One region of the Leptothermofonsia sp. ETS-13 genome, then DNA from elsewhere that is predicted to be linked to it. Evidence: predicted binding sites of a transcription regulator. Region 1 holds the regulator's gene; the other holds the start of a gene.
What was found. Region 1 encodes NtcA, which controls nitrogen genes in cyanobacteria. Its sites were predicted from a motif close to TTTGTANNNNNNNNTACAAA; they were not measured.
Positions count from the first base shown of each region.

Region 2: a site for NtcA is predicted at 6,454-6,473, ahead of P4D80_RS01820 (SAM hydrolase/SAM-dependent halogenase family protein). Genes of this name have one in related genera too.

Region 1 is NZ_CP120836.1:3,427,911-3,439,052, reverse strand. Features, by position in the region: gene P4D80_RS15565 (COP23 domain-containing protein) at 1-106, shown strand, start outside; gene dnaB (replicative DNA helicase) at 985-2,340, shown strand; gene P4D80_RS15555 (FKBP-type peptidyl-prolyl cis-trans isomerase) at 2,337-2,897, opposite strand; gene P4D80_RS15550 (protein kinase domain-containing protein) at 3,232-4,995, shown strand; gene P4D80_RS15545 (hypothetical protein) at 5,042-5,230, shown strand; gene P4D80_RS15540 (PPC domain-containing protein) at 5,330-6,385, shown strand; gene P4D80_RS15535 (pre-16S rRNA-processing nuclease YqgF) at 6,521-6,958, opposite strand; gene P4D80_RS15530 (DUF3084 domain-containing protein) at 6,992-8,299, opposite strand; gene ntcA (global nitrogen regulator NtcA) at 8,419-9,090, opposite strand; gene P4D80_RS15520 (SDR family oxidoreductase) at 9,487-10,017, shown strand; gene P4D80_RS15515 (SDR family oxidoreductase) at 9,938-10,279, shown strand; gene thrC (threonine synthase) at 10,455-11,142, opposite strand, start outside.
Region 2 is NZ_CP120836.1:364,304-375,445, forward strand. Features, by position in the region: gene P4D80_RS01800 (zinc-dependent alcohol dehydrogenase family protein) at 35-1,033, shown strand; gene speA (biosynthetic arginine decarboxylase) at 1,203-3,272, shown strand; gene P4D80_RS01810 (SpoIID/LytB domain-containing protein) at 3,568-4,632, opposite strand; gene P4D80_RS01815 (DUF2301 domain-containing membrane protein) at 4,651-5,310, opposite strand; gene P4D80_RS01820 (SAM hydrolase/SAM-dependent halogenase family protein) at 5,456-6,292, opposite strand; gene P4D80_RS01825 (hypothetical protein) at 6,625-6,780, shown strand; gene dapF (diaminopimelate epimerase) at 6,865-7,710, opposite strand; gene P4D80_RS01835 (Hfq-related RNA-binding protein) at 7,775-7,990, shown strand; gene P4D80_RS01840 (cation:proton antiporter) at 8,048-10,393, opposite strand; gene P4D80_RS01845 (M23 family metallopeptidase) at 10,572-11,142, shown strand, end outside.

The DNA of each region.
Region 1 (11,142 bases):
TTTCAACGTGCGGGCAAGCATTCCTGGCTCTCTATACGTCAGCGAATCTCGACAGTACCTGGATGTCAGGCATTATATCCAGGCTGCTAAAACACCCCAATTGTAGGATATTGGTTCTCTCTGAACCTGGCTTCTGACTTTAACGAATCCCGATGTCCTTGAAAGACATTGGGGTTTTAAGTCCTGACCACGATCACTACTGCTATACAACTCATGTTCCCAGGTGATCGCATTTCTGCTCAAATTTGGAGACTGGCTTCAATCCTACAGAAGCCAGCCTCGCTTGTGATCAAGCCGACTGCCCCCATTGTGAAGTCAGTAATGCTTCAAAGTAAAATATAGCTGGCTGCGCACTCAGTGAGGCAAACTGCGTTGCAGCTAGCCGTGGCTTCATTTAGAAGGACGTTAACTCAGTTTGAAATGCAGCCAGCCTGGTTAAAAATGCAGCCAGCTTCCTAAACTGAAAAGCCAGCTTCATCCACACCTCAGTAGGGTAGGCCAATGCCCACTTTACAGCCCCCAGAAAGGCCTCAATATTCCAGCACGTGCTCGTTAAAGATGGATGTTGAAATGCGGAAAAGCTCCTTTCTTTACTGATAGACAAAATTTGTTCCAATCCTTCAAACCCTTATTCTTTCGTTGCTAGCGCCTGGAATTTGGTAGTACAAACGATTACCTTGACAGGGCTGAGCTTCGCTCTCACACTTCCTTAAACCCAGTGTCCTAAGCAACCTGGCGACAGCCATAAAGCATTCATCGCCAGCCTATTGAGATTGTGAACTGCCAGTAAACCTTGTTACTATAGTACAAAAGTACGATTTATATGAAATAAGGGTTGCTGCAGAAGTAAGCTGCGCTAAATCTAGTGCTTAAATTTTGAGATTTAACCGAAAACTCTAGATATAGTGTAGGATTGTACGGCTTAACCTTCTCAAGGGTTGAGTAGAAACCTCAGGTTTGGCAGTTGCCAGAAGAATTAGGATCATGGTTCAGGAACTAAATTTTCAGGCATACAGCGATCGCCTCCCTCCCCAAAATATTGATGCAGAGGAGGCGATTTTGGGTGGTATCTTGCTAGACCCGGAAGCCATTAACCGGGTTGCTGACCTGCTGCGGCCAGAGGCGTTTTATTTAAGTGCCCATCAGGAGATTTATCGAGCCGCCCTGGTTTTACAGAGTCAGGGAAATCCCACCGACCTGATGAGTATTACTTCCTGGCTGCGCGATCGGGGAATGCTGGAAAAGGTTGGTGGGCAAAGTAAACTGGTACAACTGGTTGACCGGACTGTGAGTGCGGTCAACATTGATCAATACGCGGCGCTGGTGATGGACAAGTACATGCGCCGCAGGCTTATTCGGGCGGGTAACGAAATTGCTTATCTGGGGCATGATTCTTCCACCGATTTAGAACATGTTCTGGATGAGGCGGAGCAGAAGATTTTTGGTATTACTCAAGAGCGCCCTCAGCAGGGGTTGATGGCAACTGCGGATATTTTGACTCATACATTTACCGATATTGAGAGCCGTTCACTGGGGATAGTGCTGCCGGGTTTATCCTGTGGTTTCTACGACCTGGATGCCATGACTCAGGGGTTTCAACGCTCAGACCTGATTATTGTGGCAGGTCGTCCATCTATGGGTAAGACGAGTTTCGTCCTCAACATTGCCCGCAATATCGCCGCCTTTCATAAACTGCCCGTTGCTGTGTTTAGCCTGGAAATGTCAAAGGAACAGTTGGTGCAGCGACTGCTGGCCAGTGAAGTCAGGATTGAGAGCGGGCGGCTGCGGGCAGGGCGGATCAGTCAGAATGAGTGGGAGCCTCTTGGCCATGCTATCAGTACCCTTTCCCAGCTACCAATTTTTATCGATGACACGCCCAATATCAGCATTACTGAGATGCGCTCAAAAGCACGGCGGCTTCAGGCTGAACAGGGAGGTGTTTTGGGTCTGGTTGTGCTGGACTACTTACAACTAATGGAAGGGGGGGGAGACAACCGGGTACAGGAGTTGTCGAAGGTGACACGGGCGCTTAAGAGTCTAGCACGGGAATTGAGTGTTCCGGTAATGGCCCTATCGCAGTTGAGCCGTAGTGTGGAGTCACGCACCAATAAACGCCCAATGATGAGTGATTTGAGAGAATCGGGCGCGATCGAGCAGGACGCAGACCTGATCATGATGCTTTATCGGGATGAATACTACAATCCTGACACCCCCGATCGCGGCATTTCAGAAGTGATCATCTCCAAACATCGCAATGGGCCCACCGGAACTGTCAAGCTGCTATTTGAGTCCCAATTTACCCAGTTCCGCAACCTGGCAACCCCAAATCGGAATTATTAGCCAACCCCTAATAACTCAACATCAAAGATCAGGGTTGAGTTGGGGGGGATGGGGCCAATCCCACGCGCACCATATCCCAGATCGGGAGGGATGATTAGCTGACGCCGTCCACCAACTTTCATGGTGCCAACTCCTTCATCCCAGCCTTTGATCACCTGGCCTATGCCAATTTTGAATTGGAATGGCTGGCCGCGATCGCGGGAGCTATCAAACTTCTTTCCATTTTCTAATGTGCCTGTGTAATGCACTTCAACCATTTGCCCTGATTTAGGAGAAGCCCCCGTTCCTTCCACTAAATCCACATACTTTAGACCCGAAGGGGTTGTAATCACTGGTTTATCTCCCGCTTGAGCTTGAACTGAAGTTGTCGCCTCGGCAACAGGTGTTGGCGTACTAACGTTAGCCCCTGAGCTGTCCGTAATGGTTGCGATCGCTTGAGGTTCGGTTTTAGATAGTTCGCCAGCAATGGCTTGCCCCCGATTCCCACCAATTTGAGACACCACCAGCAGCAGGAAACAGACAACCATTACCCCCAGACTGATCAAAATTTCCTTCACAACAACCCTCCATTTCCAATGGGAAAAGCAGCGAATCGATAATTTTAGGTAGCCGTGGCTGACCAGTGTTATTGTACCGGAATCTCTCAGGGGAACGAGGGAACATTGATAGTTGTGCACAAAGCCCTTTTCTGAATTCTGGCTCCTGGGATTTAGATGTGTTGCGACGAGTGAGAACCGCTATATTTACTCAAAAGGGGCCTGCAATTCATAGAACTAAGCTGCAAGTCGCCTGGTAATCGCAGCCTCCCTTTAGGGAGGAAATATACTCACAGCGCAACAAAAATTCTTGAGAGCCCGTCTGTTACCCTGTCTAACTGGTTATTGAACTGCAATGCGCCTGCTGACTGGCAAATTACTCGCCCGCCGCTACCGAATCATTCGCACTCTGGCCAGGGGTGGGTTCGGGCAAACTTACATTGCCGAAGATACCCAGCGCCCAGGTAACCCTAAATGTCTCGTCAAGCAATTGAGATCGGAGCGCAGCGATTCAGGTTCTCTAGGAGAGGTGAAACGGTTGTTTCAAACCGAAGCCGAAGTGTTGGAAGCCCTTGGACGGCATGATCAAATTCCCCAATTGCTGGCATTTTTTGATGAGAACCGGGAGTTCTTTCTGATCCAGGAACTGATTGAAGGAACTCCTTTGTCTGCCGAACTGAAACTCCGGAAACCCTGGTCCGAAGCTGAGGTATGCCGGTTGCTTTACGAGGTTTTGATGATTTTGGTATTTATTCATGGCTATCGCGATCGCGGCCATGAAGGCATCATCCATCGCGATATTAAACCCGATAACATCATTCGCCGCAACCGCGATCGCAAACCCGTTCTGGTTGACTTTGGCTCAGTCAAGCAAATCCGGGCGCAATCGGCTCAAGAGCAGAGCGGCATGACTATCAACATTGGTACCCCTGGCTACATGCCTGCTGAACAGGCCAGGGGGTCTCCTCGCCTCAACAGTGACATTTATGCTTTAGGCATTATCGGCATTCAGGCAAGTACAGGGCTGGTTCCCAACCAGCTTCAGGAAGATCGGGAAACGGGAGAGTTGGTCTGGCGATCGCACGCTGCGATAAGCAATGAACTCGCAGCCATTCTGACCCAGATGACCCGTTACTCCTTCAGAGACCGTTATCAATCGGCGCAGGAGGTAATTCGCGACCTTGAACCCCTGTTGCAAAAGTATGGAATTCCCGTTTCACCGATTGAGTCTCTCTCGACTACGGCATCGATTGTAGAGGAGACCTCAGCTAAATCCGAAATTCCTCCGGAGACAATTCCTCCCCCTCAACCAACCCTCGCCTCTCCATCCCCTTCTGCTATTATAGCCAGACCCGCAACGGCCAAGTCTGAGCAACAAGAGGAGAGTCAGTCAACTCTGATTGCGCCTCTCATGCCGGGGCGATCGCAACCTTCGATTCCATCAGAACCTTCTCCTTCCCCATTTCCATTGAGCAACAGACGGGTTTGGTGGGGAGGGGCGATCGGAGCGGTTACCCTGCTTGCCGTTTTGACAATTTCGGCTCTGCAACGCCAGCCTTCTCCTCCTCCAACTCCCAGCCCTGACCCACTTAGTCAAGACCAGGAAATCTTTAATCAAGCCGTTCAAATGGCTAAAAAAGGTGGTGCCAGTCTAGAAACGGCAATTCAAACAGCCCGTACCATCCCCCCAGATTCCCCCCTTTACAGCCAGGCACAGAAGCAAATCTTTGACTGGCAAGCCATTGTTTTACAAAAATTTTTACAGACCGAAGTACCCAAGCAATCTCAGGAACTGGCAGACGTCATCGCTACCATTAAGCCTAAAGTTGAGAGAATCGATGCCCAGCAAATTGCGATCAGCTATGACGGTTCAAGCAACGTCAGGCTAGTAAGCGAAGAAGGGCTAAGAATATTGACCGCCGCGGTAATGCAGCGATTGAGAGGCAATCAAAACGAGAAGATTCTTCCTAAATACAAAAACTTCCATCAACTGATTGTGTTCCCTCAAAACGAGAAGCGGCAGGCGATTTTGGCTGCCAGTGACTGGGACAGCTTTGTCAGCAGTGGAGCAAAGGAAAGATTTAAGATCTATCAGAAAGTTCAAATCAAAGGAAGATAACAGAAAGTTCAAATCAAAGAAAGATAAGTAGGTAGTCATAATTAATTTGTATTTGTCAAGGGAGGAGTGGGGGCTGCGCCTCCAGGCAGGGGATTTCACCCCCTCCACTCCCGAAATTATCCTTCATTTAATTGCGCCTGGTACAGCACGGCGGGAATACGGATACCATTCTGGCTCCCTCCGACTCCCCACTCCCCAACTCAATGGTTACTGGACTTATGCCATTGTTCACTAGCTACTTAGATACGGCAGGTGACAGGAACACTGTGGCACTCACAACGTCCAGAAATCTGGTTTTCGCTTTCAAGCAACTTGCAGTATCTCTCCACGAACTATGGCTGGCACCCCTAGAAAAGATGGTCACATCCTCATCCATCGTCTGCTGGCTTGTCTAACCAGTACAGGTCTGATCCTGGTTCAGGCTCTCCCGATCGCCGCATCCAGCATTGATCAGGATGCGGCCAGTTTGATTAAGAAAGAGCAACCAGCTGAACCAGCCTCTCCGCCGCCACCCCGGCAGCAAGATCCCCCACCCACGCCGCCACCTCCACCCGCGGCTTCAGGGGCCAGTGATGGAAGTGCTATCCCTGCATCAACTCAACCATCTACTCCATCTACTCCTGCTACTTCAGCCGAACTGGGTGGTGGTTCCAGTTCATCCCAACCACCGTCATCCGCGGCTCCGACATCACGCCCAGCCTCTCGGAAAGCAACCGTTAAACGCCTCAATTTTGTTGATGTGGAGTTTGGGGTTCTGGCCAAGGGAGACCCGGTAGCGAGCGATCGCTACTACCACACCTATTATTTTGAGGGTAAGAAAGACCAAGCCATTGCCATTCGACTGGTGGGTAGCCGAGATCCTCGCCTGAATCTGAACCCTGCCATGTTTCTTTATGGACCTGATGGGCAGGAACCGATCGCCCGTCGATTTGGAGGAGAAAGCACTGAAAAGAGTGCCTTTCTTCAGATCCGCCTGCCCGAAGACGGAACCTATTCCATTGTGGTAACCAGCCGGGAACCCCGAAAAGAAGGACGCTATAGTCTGGCCCTGCGGGATGACCGAATCTCCTATCTCTTAGACAAAACTGGCGACCTGACAGATGAAAGTCCGAAGCTAAAACAGGATGGAAGCTCCTTTCAGTCCTACGAATTTCAGGGCAAGCGGGGACAGTATGTAAACATTCGGGCGGATAGTCTGCGGGCTGAATTTTCACCCTCGGTTTATTTGCTCAACTCGAAGCGGGAGATCATTGCCACCAGCAGCGACATGAATTACATTTACTCAGCATTGATTGAACGAACTCAACTCCCAGAGGATGACACTTACTACATTGTGGTCAATTCGATGAATCCTACTGGACGGGGGCGATTTCGGGTGAGTGTGTATTGAACTGAGGGGTGGAAGAAATTTTAAGTGCAAGGCGAAGGGCGAAAGGGTGAGGTGGCTATAGAGGTCGTAAGCCTTTCATCCCCTTAAATCCAGTGTCCTAAGCAACCTGGCGACAGCTATATCCATGATCCTGAGCTAATGAACCAGGCGCTCTAAGTAGCGTTCAATCAGCAAGATAGCGACAATGTCGTCGATTGGACGGGGAATGCGACGTAGTGCCTTGGGGATCAGACGGTAAATGCCTTTTGGGGGATACATTTTCCAGTAGCGATCGCGCGCTTCCAGGCTGCTATGGCGCTCATCCACTAACACAACGCGCAGCGGGTCTTCAAGCTCAGTCGTTAGCCGCTGCTTCCAATCCTTGGCGGTGGTTTGGTCACCCATAACGACTATCGAGATTGGAAACTGCTGTCGTAGAGTTTGGATGGTAGCGATCGCCGACTCTGTAACCACAACCTCGTGATAACGTAATGTGCGGTCAACTCCCATAACCGCTAGACCGCACTTGCGGCGACCAGGGTCGAATCCCAGAATAACAGGCTGATCAGACGTTGGGTGAGAACTAGGGTACATGGGACCAAAATGTATCAAACAGGTTCACGACTCTTAATTAACGGTACCTGTATCTGGATGATTTGTTCTAAACAAGACCTTGCCATCCTGCGTTGCCAATAAATCAATTTTGAGGGGGCCAGAAACGTTAGTGACCTCCGCTGCAACAGCTTTCAAATCCACCATCTGGTTATATTGCTTCAGTTGGCTGATAAAGATAATCACATCCTGAATTCGACCAATTTCAACAGAATCGGTCAAAATTCCTAGGCTGCGAGCCCGAAAATTAGCGGCGGCAATTAGCAAATTAATGCGCTGTTGAATCTGCTCATCCGTCATCCGGGAGGGATCGATGGTAGTGGCGGCCACCACATCGCCTGCCAGAAAGATAGACCGATTGGGCACTGCGTCTGCAAAAACTTGGATGGGGGTTTCGCCCACCAGGTAGTTGGCAGCCGAAAAGATTCTGACTACATAGTCTTTTCCGTCGTCAATCCGACTGATCAACTGTTCCACCTCTGGTCTGGTAATTTGGATGATCTGTCCGCTGGTGCCGGGCCGTGTCAATCGGATCGCCGTCCGATTGGCTTCGGTTAAGAGCTGATCAACGGCCTGTTTCGCTGTTGAAGTTGATGGAATCCGCACAACCGCGGAAGCCAGAATCTGGCCGCGCTGAATTGCCACATTGCCCTGGCGTAGACCCTGACGCTCTAGTTCTAATTCTTGAATTTCTCTGGCCAGGAAGGCTTGCTGGGCTTCCAGTTTCTTGACTTGAGCTTCCTTGTCCCTGATTTCTGCGTCTCTTTGGGCAATAAGCCGATTCTTTTCTACTTGCAGCTGGCGAATCTCAGCCCGCAGTTGGTTCTGAATCCGATTTAATTCTGCTTCAGCGCGAACGGTTTCCGCCCGGGCTCGGGTACGTTCTGCGATCGCCCCCCTGAGCGCCCGGTCTGCTTCAGTAAGTTGTTGCTGTGCTCCCGTGAGCTGTTCTCTGCTGCCCGCCAGTTGCTTCTGCGCCAATACCCGATCAGCCCGCGCTTTTGCTAGTTCCTCCTCAGCCTGGTTTTTCTGAATCTGCGTTTGGTATAGATCCCGCCGAGTTCGCCTGATGGTTTCCTGCAGCGAGTCAATTTCAAACAACCATTTGCGCAGGTACTCACTGGTGGCAAACAAAACCCCCAGAGTGGAAGCCGAGATCACAGTGCCGGTAAGAATGGTGACGAGCGTCGCAGTTTTACGGGGACGGAGATTAAACAGGCTGAGGCGAGCTTTGCCAACGCGGGTTCCCAGGCGATCGCCCACCGTGGCAATGACCCCCCCCAGCACCAGCACTGCCAGAATCAAAATATATCCGGTGGACATTCACACTCCAAAGCGCCCTGCACTCCCGGCCACGCCTGCACAAGCACACCAAAGCAAACGCAATCACAGCGAACTCAACTACAGCCTACCTCAATGTTTCTACCAGTGGGTGTTGCTGATCAGGTAAATTGTTGGCTCAAAGTGACCGGATTGTGGACGGTAATCTTTTTCTTGTGAATGGAAATCATCTTATCCTGGCGCAGATCCCCCAAAAGACGGGTTACCGTGACACGAGTAGAGCCAATTGCCTCTGCGATCGCCTGATGGGACAACTTCAGGTCAATGGTGATGCCATCATTGCTGGGCACACCAAAATCACGACAGAGAATCAGCAAAAAACTCACCAATCGGGAACCCATATCCCGGTGTGCCAGAGTTTCAATCATCATCTCAGTCTGCAAAATCCGGGATGATAAGCCTCGCAGCAGTACCATCGACAGGTCCGGGTTATCCTTTAACGCCTTTTCCACCTGTTCAATGGGAACCGAAAGCAACTCAACTGGTGTAAAGGCTACTGCGTGATAGAAGCGATCGGACTTGTGCCCAGTGATTAAGGAAAGAACCCCAAACACGCTATTCTCCCGTAGCAGCGCAACGGTAATTTCTTCCCCAGCCTCATAGACCCTGGACAGCTTGACTGCTCCTTTAAGAAGAAAGTAGACACGTTCTGCCGGGTCACCCGGAAAGAAGATTGTTTTGCCCCGCTCAAAGGTTTCAACAATGGGTGGAAATGCTCCACCCCCCATCTGACGGAACACAGATGCGAGTGGTTTATCTTGCGTTACTACCATATCCCCTACCTGGTGCCCAAAGAATTGCCCAGCTAACTAACAGGTGAAATCCCTAAGTTAAGTGAACTCATTAAAAGATCTGTAACTTAGGACACTTAAACTTACTCAACCGCACGTTTTTGTGCCTGATGTTACATATTGGTTGGCTATAACCCTTGACTAACCGATTCCATAACCCAGGTTTAGCCTGCTCAATCACTGCTTAAATCACGATTTCCAGCAGTTTAAGACTATATTAGCTAGAGTGAATCGATTTGCTTACCTGCAATTTATTCGAAATCACGATTATTGGAACAGAATGATTGAACGGACTGATAAAAATAGGTGCTACCCGTTTCCATCTTTGAGTATTCTCATAAAGCAGTCCTAAGTAGTTGCTCTTAAAGATAGAGAGTTATGTTGAATTTGACTGGAAAAAATGCCCTGGTGACTGGCATTGCCAACAATCGTTCAATTGCCTGGGGCATTGCCCAACAACTCCACAAAGCAGGGGCAAATATTGGAGTTACCTACCTGCCCGATGAAGAACGCCGCGTCAAAAAACTTGCTGAACTGGTAGAACCCGTTCAACCATCCCTATTTCTTCCCTGTAACGTTCAACATGATGCTCAAATTCAAGCTACCTTCGATGCAGTCAAAGACAAATGGGGTCGGTTGGATATCTTGATTCACTGTTTAGCCTTCGCCAATAAAGAAGATTTATCTGGTAGTTTTGTAAACACTTCACGAGAAGGATTTGCGGCTGCCCTGGATATTAGTGCCTACTCATTAATTAAGCTGTGCGCTGCCGCCCAACCCCCTAATGACCGAAGGGGGCAGCGTTCTTACCCTGACCTACCTGGGGGGAGTGAAAGTAATTCCCAATTACAACGTGATGGGAATTGCCAAGGCTGCTCTGGAGATGAATGTACGCTATCTCGCCTCTGAATTAGGTCCCCAAAACATTCGGGTCAACGCCATTTCTGCTGGTCCCATTCGTACCTTAGCATCCTCGGCAGTCGGCGGCATCCTGGACATGATCCACCATGTTGAAACCGTCGCCCCCCTCCGGCGAACTGTTACCCAGCTTGAAGTGGGCAACACCGCTGCCTTTCTCTGTAGTGACCTTGCAAGTGGCATCACCGGACAAATCGTCTACGTTGATGCAGGCTACGAGATTATGGGAATGACGGAAGGGCGAAAGGAGTAGATGGGTGGATGAGTGGATGAGTGGATGGGTGAGGGAGTAATGGAGTGGGGGAAGTGATGGAGTGGGGAAGTGATGGAGTCAAGAAACCTCGCTCTATTATCCCGTTACCCTGGCACTCCCTTCCCCCTCTCTCCTCGCTTCACTAACAACGAATAACCAACAACTAACAACTCCTCTAAAATCCCATTGCCTGGGCAACAGATTTCAAGCTGGGTTCGATGCCCTGTTTGAACTGGCTGCTGCTGTGTTTGATGGCACAATCGGGGTCCTTCAACCCGTTTCCGGTGAGGACACAAACCACAGTGGCACCGGGCGGAACCTGGTCTTTGACTTTGAGGAGTCCGGCTACGGAAGCCGCGCTGGCAGGTTCACAGAAGATCCCTTCACGGGACGCCAGAAGACGGTAGGCATTCAGGATCTCGTCATCAGTAACGGCATTAAAGGTGCCCTGGCTGGCTTCCTGGACGGCGATCGCCCGTTCCCAATTGGCAGGATTACCAATTCGGATGGCGGTTGCCAGCGTCTCTGGGTGTTCCACCGCTTTGCCCGAAATCAGGGGGGCTGCTCCTGCGGCCTGAAAGCCCATCATGCGGGGAAGCTTGCTACAAAGTTGATGCTGGTGATACTCACAAAACCCCATCCAGTAGGCGGTAATATTTCCAGCGTTGCCAACGGGAATGCACAGCCAATCGGGCGCATCTCCCAATACATCGACCACCTCAAATGCTGCAGTCTTTTGTCCTTCTAACCGGTAAGGATTGACCGAGTTGACTAGAGTGACCGGATAACTGGCCGATATTTCCCGCACAATTTCAAGCGCTCGATCAAAATTGCCTTGAATTGCCAGCACCTCAGCTCCGTAA
Region 2 (11,142 bases), 2.5 Mb from region 1:
TTTCCATTCCAGGTAGGATCGTTATATGCGAGCCATGATTCTAACAACCCCTGGCCAACCATTGCAGGAAGCTGATTTACCAGTTCCCAATCCAGGTGTTGGGCAGGTATTAATTCGAGTGCATACCTGTGGAGTATGCCGTACTGATTTGCATATAGTAGATGGAGAGCTGCCCCAGCCAAAGTTGCCGCTGGTTCCTGGCCACCAAATTGTGGGAACGGTTGTGCAGGTCGGCGAAGGGGTTGAACGGTTTGGGATGGGCGATCGCGTTGGAATTCCCTGGCTGGGGTACACCTGCAATCACTGCCGATATTGCCTGACCCAGCGCGAAAACCTGTGTGATTCTGCGCAGTTTACTGGCTACCAAATCGATGGCGGCTATGCGGAATATACCGTTGCCGATGAGCGCTTCTGTTTCCCAATTCCACAGGGCTACCCCGATCTGCAAGCGGCTCCCCTGCTCTGTGCCGGGTTAATTGGCTATCGCTCCCTCATGATGACAGGCGACGCTGAACGGATAGGACTCTATGGCTTTGGAGCCACAGCCCATATTGTCATTCAAACCGCCCGTCATCAGGGGCGGCAGGTGTTTGGCTTTACCCGCCCTGGAGACAGCGCCGGACAGCAATTTGCACGGGATCTGGGAGCTATCTGGGCAGGGGGTTCGGATGAATCTCCACCGGAACAACTGGATGCAGCAATTATTTTTGCTCCAGTAGGGGCTCTGGTTCCGGCGGCGTTAAGAGCGATCGCCAAAGGAGGTACCGTCGTCTGTGCTGGAATCCACATGAGTGCCATTCCCTCCTTCCCCTACGAAATTCTATGGGGCGAACGGGTACTGCGTTCGGTTGCCAATCTAACCCGCCGTGACGGAGAGGAGTTTTTGACCCTGGCTCCCCAAATTCCCATTCACACTCAGGTAGAACCTTTTCCCTTAAGTGCGGCGAACGGGGCTCTGGCCGCTCTCCGCAGTGGTAAGATTCAGGGGGCAGCCGTGCTGGTGATCAGTGAAAACAATTCCAGCCAGGGGTAGCTGGCGCTTGCAGAAAAAGCTTTATTGAGTAAAGTAAATTTGTGCAAATTCATATCGATTTGAGCATTTGTCTGGGGAGTGCCGCCTAAGGGGGTCTGCTGTCTTACCTTCAACTGACTGATAATGCGATAGACTGGCATTTCTGTAGGTATTGCGAGGTCGGGGGAAAATGGTGGGAAAATCCGTTGCACCGAAAGTTGAGGATGAGAAAAAACCAGCAAGTTCTCATGAAGAGCAGTCAGCGAAGAACTCTGCCAGCGAGACTGCAACTGGTTCATCGCAATCAAATTTGTTGAAAAAAGCCTGGACGATTGAGGACAGCGAAGAACTGTACCGGATTACGGGCTGGGGAGAGCCTTACTTCTCAATTAATGCGGCTGGACATGTAACCGTTTCTCCCCTGGGCGATCGCGGCGGTTCCCTCGACCTTTATGAGCTGGTCAATGCCCTGAGATTGCGTAACCTCAGCCTGCCCCTCCTCATTCGCTTTTCCGACATTCTGGAAGACCGGATTGAACGACTGAATGCGGCCTTTTCCAAGGCGATCGCTCGCTATGGCTACGATGGCGACTACCGGGGGGTTTTCCCAGTCAAGTGCAACCAGCAACGCCATTTGGTTGAGGCACTGGTGAAATTTGGTAAACCCCACCAGTTTGGTCTGGAAGCGGGGTCTAAGCCGGAACTGATGATTGCCCTGGCTATGCTGAAAACGCCGGGAGCCTTGCTGATCTGTAATGGCTACAAGGACCGGGAATACATTGAAATGGCAATCCTGGCCCAGCAGTTAGGCAAGGACGCCATTATCGTGCTGGAGCAGATTGAGGAAGTCCCGCTTGTAATTGAAGCCGGACGCAAGCTAGGAATTCGCCCAATTGTGGGTGTGCGGGCCAAGTTGAGTAGTAAGGGAATCGGACGCTGGGGAACTTCAGCAGGCGATCGCGCCAAATTTGGGCTTACTATCCCTGAAATTCTGCAAACCGTTGAGCAACTCCGGGCGGCTAACATGCTGGACTCGCTTCAACTCCTGCATTACCACATCGGCTCCCAAATTTCCTCCATTGCCGTCATCAAAGATGCCATCCGGGAAGCCAGCCAGATCTACGTTGAACTTGCCAAACTGGGTGCCGATATGAAGTACCTAGATGTGGGAGGTGGCCTGGGAGTGGACTATGACGGTTCCAAAACCAACTTCTACGCCTCCAAAAACTACAACATCCAGAACTACGCCAACGACATTGTGGCAGAAGTGAAGGAAGCCTGCGCCGAGCGAAATTTGCCCGTCCCTACCCTGGTTAGCGAAAGTGGACGGGCGATCGCCTCCCACCAATCCGTCTTGGTGTTCAACGTTCTGAGTACCAGTGATGTACCCCACGGCACTCCAGAGCCAATTCAGGAAAAAGAACACCTGATTATTCGGAACCTCTACGAAACCTATGAATCCATTAACGAAGAGAACTATCAGGAAGCTTTTCACGATGCTACCCAGTTTAAGGAAGAAGCCATTAGCCTGTTTAACTTTGGTTACCTCAGCCTGCCTGAACGGGCGCGAGCAGAACGGCTCTACTGGGCTTGCTGTGAAAAGATTCTGGGCATCGCTCGCCAGCAGGAATACGTCCCCGACGATCTGGAAGATCTGGAAAAGATCATGGCCTCGATCTACTACATTAACCTGTCCGTTTTTCAATCAGCTCCAGATAGCTGGGCGATCGACCAACTTTTCCCCATTATGCCCATCCACCGCCTTGACGAAGAACCCACTAAACGCGCCACCCTGGCCGACCTAACCTGCGACAGTGACGGCAAAATTGACCAGTTCATCGACCTGCGTGATGTCAAACACGTACTGGAACTTCACCCCCTGATTCCCAAAGCACAGGGGACAGAACCCAAAACTCAGAACTCTTCCATCCCCCAGGAATACGAACCCTACTATCTGGGCATGTTCCTTAACGGTGCTTACCAGGAAATTATGGGTAATCTGCACAACCTGTTTGGCGACACCAATGCGGTTCACATCACCCTTACCCCCAAGGGCTACCAAATTGACCATGTGGTTAAAGGCGATACCATGACCGAAGTTCTTGGCTATGTCCAGTATGACTCTGAAGATCTGGTTGAAAGCATCCGCCAGCAAACAGAGCAGGCCATGCAGGAAAAACGCATTACCCTGCAAGAGTCCCAACTGTTGCTGCAAAATTACGAACGTAGCTTGAGTCGGTACACTTATCTGTCGTCATAAGTTGTTTTAGTACCAATGATGTAGACTCTGTAGGAAGATGTAGACTCCGTAGGAACCATTGGGTTTCACGATTTCATGCAGCGCGATCGCGATGGCTGACGACAGACAACTTAACTCATTTGAGGAATAACTCAAATCTACAAAACCCAATTCTCAGGTGTTTTGAGGGTTTTCAACCCATCAAAACAGTCTTGACAGACCACTAGTACAGCATGGCGGGAATACGGGTACCATTCTGATTCCCTCCGACTCCCCACTCCCCAACCCAATGGTTACTGGACTGATGCCATCGTCCCTAGTTGTAATCTTCCTCAACCCGCCCCACGCCCGTTCCTGGATAGTAGTTGCTCAGAATCTGTTTGTAGTTATAGCCCTTTTCGGCCAGGTCGAGGGCACCTAACTGACTCATCCCATGGCCTCGAAAGGCTTCAGCAACGATATCGTCGGAGGCGGCGTACAGCGATTCCACAATTCCCCCCCGATAGCTGACAAACTCCCCAGCCGTATTATCCACGGCTTTGCGGGTAGGGTCGGCTTCTCGCTCGATGCCCGTGTAGACCTGGTAATACTCCGTTGCCCCCAAGTTATAGAGGGAGTGAGCTGGTTTGAAGTAGTAAGTGAGAGCGTAGGAACGGGCTGCGACCGCCTGGGCTTTCAATGCCTCCATCGGCCAACTGGGGGAAACCTCGCTGCCAACAACGCTATGCAGGTACTGCCTCAAATTGACGTAGTTAATGCCCCAGAGGTTGCCCTGGTCGGAAACTAGCAACAACCGTCCCCGATAAATGCGATCGCCCAACTGAAACACCTGACCAATCCCCGGATCCAGAATCACGATTGAAGGAAGTTGCCAGGAACCCAACCGAATCGAATCCCCATTCGGTTGGACCGGGTAAGATGTTCCAGGAGAAAGCTGTTGTAGGCGGCGTCCATCCTTATCCATCAGAATGGCGTCGCTGGAAGCGCCAATTGTAGTTGAGGGAATTCCTTCTGCGATCGCCACCCGAATTTCAATCAAAGAATCAACCGTTGCAGCAGATGCCAGAAATTTCAACTTGGCTTCTTGGTTGATTGCCTTCTCCTGTTCAGTATAGGTAGCAGGATTAACGGGTTTGGGCGGAACCTTAGCCGGTAGGGATTTGCGAGCCCTGGGGGAAGGTTTTGCCAAGGGCGAGGGCGAGGGTGTAACGGCAACAGGAACCTTGGGTAGAGGAGATGCAACTGCAATTTCGTTCTGGGACGAAGCGGCTTGCTTTTGCGGTTGGTTTAGAACAATTGCTCCAAGGGAAAGACCCCCCAATAATGGCAGCACAACCCACAAATAACGCTTAATCAGGCTAGGGAATTGAGGTTCTGTCATGTTAAACGGTGATTGCTACTAACGAGAAGCGTCAGTTCTGGTCAATCGTTGCTTTTCGAGGTAATCAAAAACGCTTTTGTCACCAATGTCTGGTGGAATGGGTTGAATCACTTTTCGCAAAGCGAACACTAGAAAAAGAATAACCCAAAGTAGTAGCAGCACCCGTTCTATCTCTAGTGGTAATAAGCCTACCAGATGGCTCAACAACAGTACAGGAACCAGAGGGGTTAAAAACTTAGTTTCTATCCGATTAAAGCAAAACGCTTCCTTAAAAAAGATCCCGGTTAGAGCCGCAAATACAAAACCAACACCCAAAAGGGACAAGGGCTGGTTGTAAACTGTCAATGCAAACGGTTCTGGGTTGAAATGCGCGATCGCCAACGATGCCAGACAACCGATCGCCCAAAACACCTGCAATGCCCGGTGCAACGGCTTCATGTAAATGTGAATTGTCAACAAACTGATACCCAACGCCACGCAGAACACTGAATACAACGGAGTGAGTAGGTGTAAAACTGTGGAATTGTCTCCCTGCCACAGCACCAATCCGGCTCCAATCGCGAAGCAGAGTGCCGCCACTGCCAGACCACCCCGGTAAACCACAACCCCCCGGCGGTCTTCATCCGTGATTATAAATTCACCAAAATGTCCCTGATAAACAACAGGTTCCGCTTGCATAAACTATCCCTCCAGTCACGTCTCTCCAGATTGATGTCTTATTGCTGCCTTTAGGGGCAAGTTCTCACAATTATTTGTTTATTATTTGTTTTTCTACAAATATGGCTAATCAACCCACCCCGACAATCACAACTCAACTCAAAACTCATCCACCCATCGACTCATCCACCCTTACCTCAACCTCCTGTCCCCAGTCTAGTTTAAGCTTTGCCTGGGCATTGCCACCATTGATGGCGATTTCTACCCAACCGTGGCTGCCAACCAGGGCAACCCAATCCCCGCTGGGGCTTTCACTGTAGGTCTGTTTGCCAGGGATGGTCAGGTTAGAGACAGTTACCATCCATTTCTTTCCTCCTACCTGCGCTCCGGGAATATTGGTAATCAGGTTGCCAAAGTGATCCGCTGCCTGAATGCATCCAATGATTCGGGAGGTGCGCCCATCCAACTTTTCGATGCGGATGGAAGGAATGGCTAGCTGAACCAGTGTTTCTGGTGCGATCGCCTCCCCCAATGCCTCCAACGGCACTCCACTGGCGAGGTAAGCACCCACCGGGGCAAAAATATCTCGTCCATGAAAAGTGAAGCTCGGTTCAGGCGTACGCCAATACTGAGAATTGGTCAGCTCAACCGCCGCAATGAGCGGACGTTGGCTCAGAACCCCGCTAAACAGCCCATTGTCTGGACCGACCAGGAAGCCAGAGGGATGGGCAGAGTCGGTGCCTACAGCCAGAGCGATCGCCCGCCTGCTGCCGCCAACACCCGGATCAACCACTGCTACATGAACCGTTCCTGAGGGAAAGTAAGGGTAGGCAGTCATTAGCGCAAAACGAGCAAGGGCAATATTTTGAGGCGGAATCTGGTGAGTCAGGTCAATCACGGTGACATGGGGATTGACCTGTGCAATCACCCCTTTCATCACTCCGACATACCCATCACTCAAGCCAAAGTCCGTAAGAAGCACCAAAAAGCCACCTTGAGTCATCAGCCATTCCCGCCATCCTGATGATTACAGCCATACTCAAACACCTGAACCCCACTTTAGCCCCTAGCCCCAAGCTCCTGGCAGAAAGTAGAATATATCTCCTTTTTGGAAAAGTCGCCTCAAATCTCCATGACAGGATTTCCTGACAATTAAAATAGGAAACAGTATCTTAAACTACAGACAGTGATTTTATCGTTATCATTGGCTTAGGACAGGGTGCAGAGGTTCCACCCGTGGCTGGGGGCGGAAGCCCATCCACCCCCTTTGAAGCCAATGTCCTGAGCAAGCTGGCGACAGCTACAATTCTAAGTTGATTTGAAGCAGTGCTCATTATGAACAGAAATCGTCAAGAAATCCGTACCAAAACCGCCGAAGCCCATCGCGCAAATCTGCAAAAGAATCTGCAACGCCGTCTAGAAGTCGCCAGAGCTAAAGGTGACGAACAGCTTATTCGCATGCTAGAGGCAGAAGCAAACTATCTCAGCTAGCCTGCTGAAGAAAATCCCGGAAAATATTTTGCACGCCAGTTAAGGGTACGTATCCCCCACGTACCCTTAATTTTTTCGATGAGACTAATGGATTACAGCTTTGCCTGTAAACACCTTTTCGGCTGGACCCGTCATGTAAAGGTGGTTATCTGGTTCAGACCATTCGATGTGCAGAGGACCACCGGGTAGTTCAACCGTCGCGCGGCGATCGCATTTTCCAGTCAAAACCCCTGCTGCCAGTGATGCACAGGCACCCGTCCCGCAGGCCAGGGTCATTCCCGCACCCCGCTCCCATACGCGCATTTTTAAGTAATCGGGACGAACAACCTGGATAAATTCGGTATTGGTTTTCTTGGGAAACACAGCATGGCCCTCAAACTGGGGACCGAGGATTTCCAGAGGAATGGCTGCCACCTCATCCACAAAGGTAATGCAATGGGGATTGCCCATGCTGACACAGGTAACCTTCCAGACCTGCCCCGCAACCTTGAGTGGGTAATCCACTACTTTCTGATCAGGATTGCTTACCGTTGTGGGAATTTCGGCGGCGAGCAACCGCGGCTCCCCCATGTCAACTGTGACAAGACCCTCTGCTTCAAGTTTGGGTACCATCACACCAGCCAGGGTATGAATTCGATAGGAGCGTGCTTCCGTCGTTCCTTCCAGTTCTGCAACAAAGCGAGCAAAACAGCGAATTCCGTTGCCACACATTTCTGGCTCAGAACCGTCAGAGTTATAGATTCGCATCGTATAGTCGGTCCCATTTTGGCCAGGCAGGGCAAAGATGACCCCATCTGCGCCAATGCCAAAGTGGCGATCGCACCATCGGACTGCCTGTTCTGGCGTCAGCAGGGGTTCCGCAGATTCCCGATTATCAACCAGGATAAAGTCGTTTCCTAATCCGTGATATTTGGTGAACTCAATCGCCATAGATGTGTTGCAATAGGGTGTGTGACATGTTGTCGAGCTTAGTTGTTTTTTGGGGACGCCAGCAATGACCGTTGAACTAGAAACCGGACTACCCAGTGTCCGCCAAATTCAAACCCTGATTCGGGAAGAGCAAGAAGTTGAGCTGAAGCTAACGACTGGTGATTTGCTGGCGGGCAAAATCCGCTGGCAAGATCCCCATTGTATTTCCCTGACGGACCAGTATGACCAGCCTACTATCGTCTGGCGGCAGGCTATTGTATATCTGAAGCCCAGACTTTAGTGCCTGAGCAAGCAAGCAGGGGTAAAGATTACTCAATGCCCAGATTCCCATCCTTTTCTAAAATTCCAACGGTTTATCCGTTGGCAAATAGTCCCGTAAAGCTTCGCTTACACTTACGGTCGTAATTGGAAGCGGAAGAACGGTTGAAGGTTGAGGATCGGGAGCAATCCAGCGACTTGCCTGGCTGAGGGAGTAAAAGCCGCCGCAGAGCAGCAAGCGATCGCCCGCCTGTAGCTCACTCTTGCCATCGGGATAACTGATGAATTTGCCCTCTCGCCGAATCGCCTGTACCAGTACACCAAACTGCCGCCGAATGTGCAGCTCGGCCAGAGTTTTGCCAACTACGGGGCTATTTTCCGGCACCAGCAACCACTGACAGGAAGCGTTTTCCGTCGGGACTGCGGCCTCTCCTTTGGCAAGTTCATCAAAGGCCGTCAGTTCATCCGATGCGCCGATTAATAGAAGGCGATCACCCTTTTCCAGCACCGTTTTGCCGTTGGGATAGTCTACCTCTTCTCCGTTTTCTCGCCGGATTGCCATCAAACTGACCCCCGTCAGACGGCGCAGGTTCGTTTCCTCCAGCGTCATCCCAACCATGGGCGAGTTTTCCGGCAGTGAATACCACCGGCTATTCATTTCCTGGCTCGCTACCTTCAACTCCCGCGATACCTGATAGGAAGGCCGCTCAGCCCGCAATTCCGAATAGTGGGAACTGCGAATTTGCTGCACCTCCCGTTGAATCACTGGTAACGGTAGACCAATTCCGGTCAGCAGGTGGGATGAAAGCTCCAGACTGGCTTCAAATTCAGGTTGTACTACTTCTTTGGCACCCAATTGGTAAAGCAACTCAATATCCTTATCCTGGTTTGCCCTTACCACTACGTCCAGGTCAGGAGTCAGTTCCAGAGAACGTTTGAGGCAAAGGCGGGTACTCATGGAATCCGGCAGGGCGATCGCCATCCCCTGCGCCGTCTTCACTCCAGCTTTCTCCAGAACATGAAGACTAGCCGCATTTCCATAGATGTAAGGAATTCCCGCTTCCCGCAACTCTTGAACGCGGCGCTCTGATTGGTCAATTACAATCACGGGATAGTTGTGATCCCGCAAAAGCCGTACAATATTTTGACCCACTCGCCCGTAACCACAAACAACCACATGGTTTTGAGAAGGCAACTCTTCAGCCGCCTCTAACGGTTTATCACTTCGATCCAGATAGGATTTCAACCAGGGAAGGGACTCCGCCCAGGCAAATAACTGGGGGATCAACCGCAAAACAAATGGAGTCAGCACCAGTGTGACAGCAGTGGTACCCAGAATAAGTAAATAGACTCGCCGGGAAACCAACCCCAAAAACTGCCCTTCGCTGGCCAGGACAAACGAAAATTCACCGATCTGAGCTAACCCTAAACCTGCAACCAGGGCAGTTCTCAACGGATAGCGGAACAGCATGACCAGAGGGGTGACAATCAAAAACTTACCGATAAATACCAGTGCCACCAGCCCCAGAATTAGCTCCAGGTTATTCCAGAGAAACACCGGGTCAATCAGCATCCCGATCGCCGCAAAAAACAGGGATGCAAAAATGTCTCGCAGCGGTTCTACGTAGGTGAGTGTCTGGTCAGAATACTCCACCTCCGAGATCATCAACCCGGCTACAAACGCCCCCATTTCAATCGAAAGCCCCATGTGCTCCGTCAGCAGCGCAATTCCCAGACAGAGCGCTACCACTCCCAGCAAAAAGAGTTCTCGGCTTTCTGTTCTTGCCAGCATGCGCAACAAGGGCGGAATCAACCAAATTCCAGCCGCTACCGCTCCCAGGGCAAACAACCCAGTCTGCAAAAGTGCCCAACCCACCGCCAGGCCAATCTCCTCCGGCGGCTTGTCTAAGGCCGGTAGTACTGCCAGCATCAGCCCCAATGCCAGGTCTTGCACAACCAGCATTCCCAGCATCACCTGTCCATGGGGAGTGTCAGTCTCATTCCGCTCCATCAAGCATTTGAGCACAACTGCCGTAGACGAAAGCGACAAAATGGCTCCCAGAAACACTCCCTGCGCGGGAGAAGTCACCCACCCCATCCCCAGGGATGCCAGCGTTGTCACCAAAATCGTTAGAGCAATCTGTAGTCCACCCCCACCCAGGCTAATCCTCTTAACTTTCTTGAGTTCGGAAAACGAAAACTCTACCCCCAGGGCAAACAGTAAAAACGCGACCCCAAACTGGGCCAATGTTTCGACCTGAATGAGCTCTTTGATTAACCCCAGCCCGGTTGGACCGACAACCATACCCGCTAGCAGGTACCCCAGTAAGATAGGCTGTCGCAATAAGGCTGCCAGAAGCCCTCCGGCAGCGGCAGCGGCGAGTACAGACACTAAATCAACAATTAACCTGAAATCTTCTTGCACAGGAGTATAAAAATTAAAGAAGTATTACTCTCTATAAACTTCAGAATACAAACTTTTCGCGGCTTCCGGGGGCTTTGGGTCAGAATCTTTGGTCACTTCGTCGAGGATTTAGTAAAGAACATGAAAACTGGAGTGATCTGGCGCTATCCTGTACTGCCAGAAACAGGAACAGATACCTATGGCTACTCCAGCTCAAACCAATCACAATCCCTGGATGGAACTGAATTTGATCTCTGCGATTCGCTCCATTGTGACGATCGCCACCCCAATGGGTTTGTCTGCCACTGCCTGGATATGGGCGTTAGCAAATGTGGCAAAAGCATTGCAGGTCAAAATCACCCCCTCCGCTCCCCGCCTGGGCGATACTCTCTCAATCATTGCCCAATACGACAACCTGGAGACAAACATGACTCCGGTGGTGAGGATGGGCGATCGCACCTACCAGACCTTCCTCATCGGTCCCAATCGGTTTCGGGCACTGATCGCCACGACTCCACTGGATAAGCCAGGAATTATGCTGATCCGCATTGAAGGGGGGGGGGAGGTTAGCAACATGAAAGTACAGCTGAAGGGGCGCAGCTTTCCAACTCAATCCATCTGGCTTCCCCCCGGCAAAGATGGCGACATTTCGGATGCGGAGTACAACCGGGTGAATGCGTTTAAGCAATTGATTACTCCCCAAAAATTCTGGAATGGTCCCTTCCTGCAACCTAACCAGGGGCCGATCACGGGGGTCTATGGCATTCGCC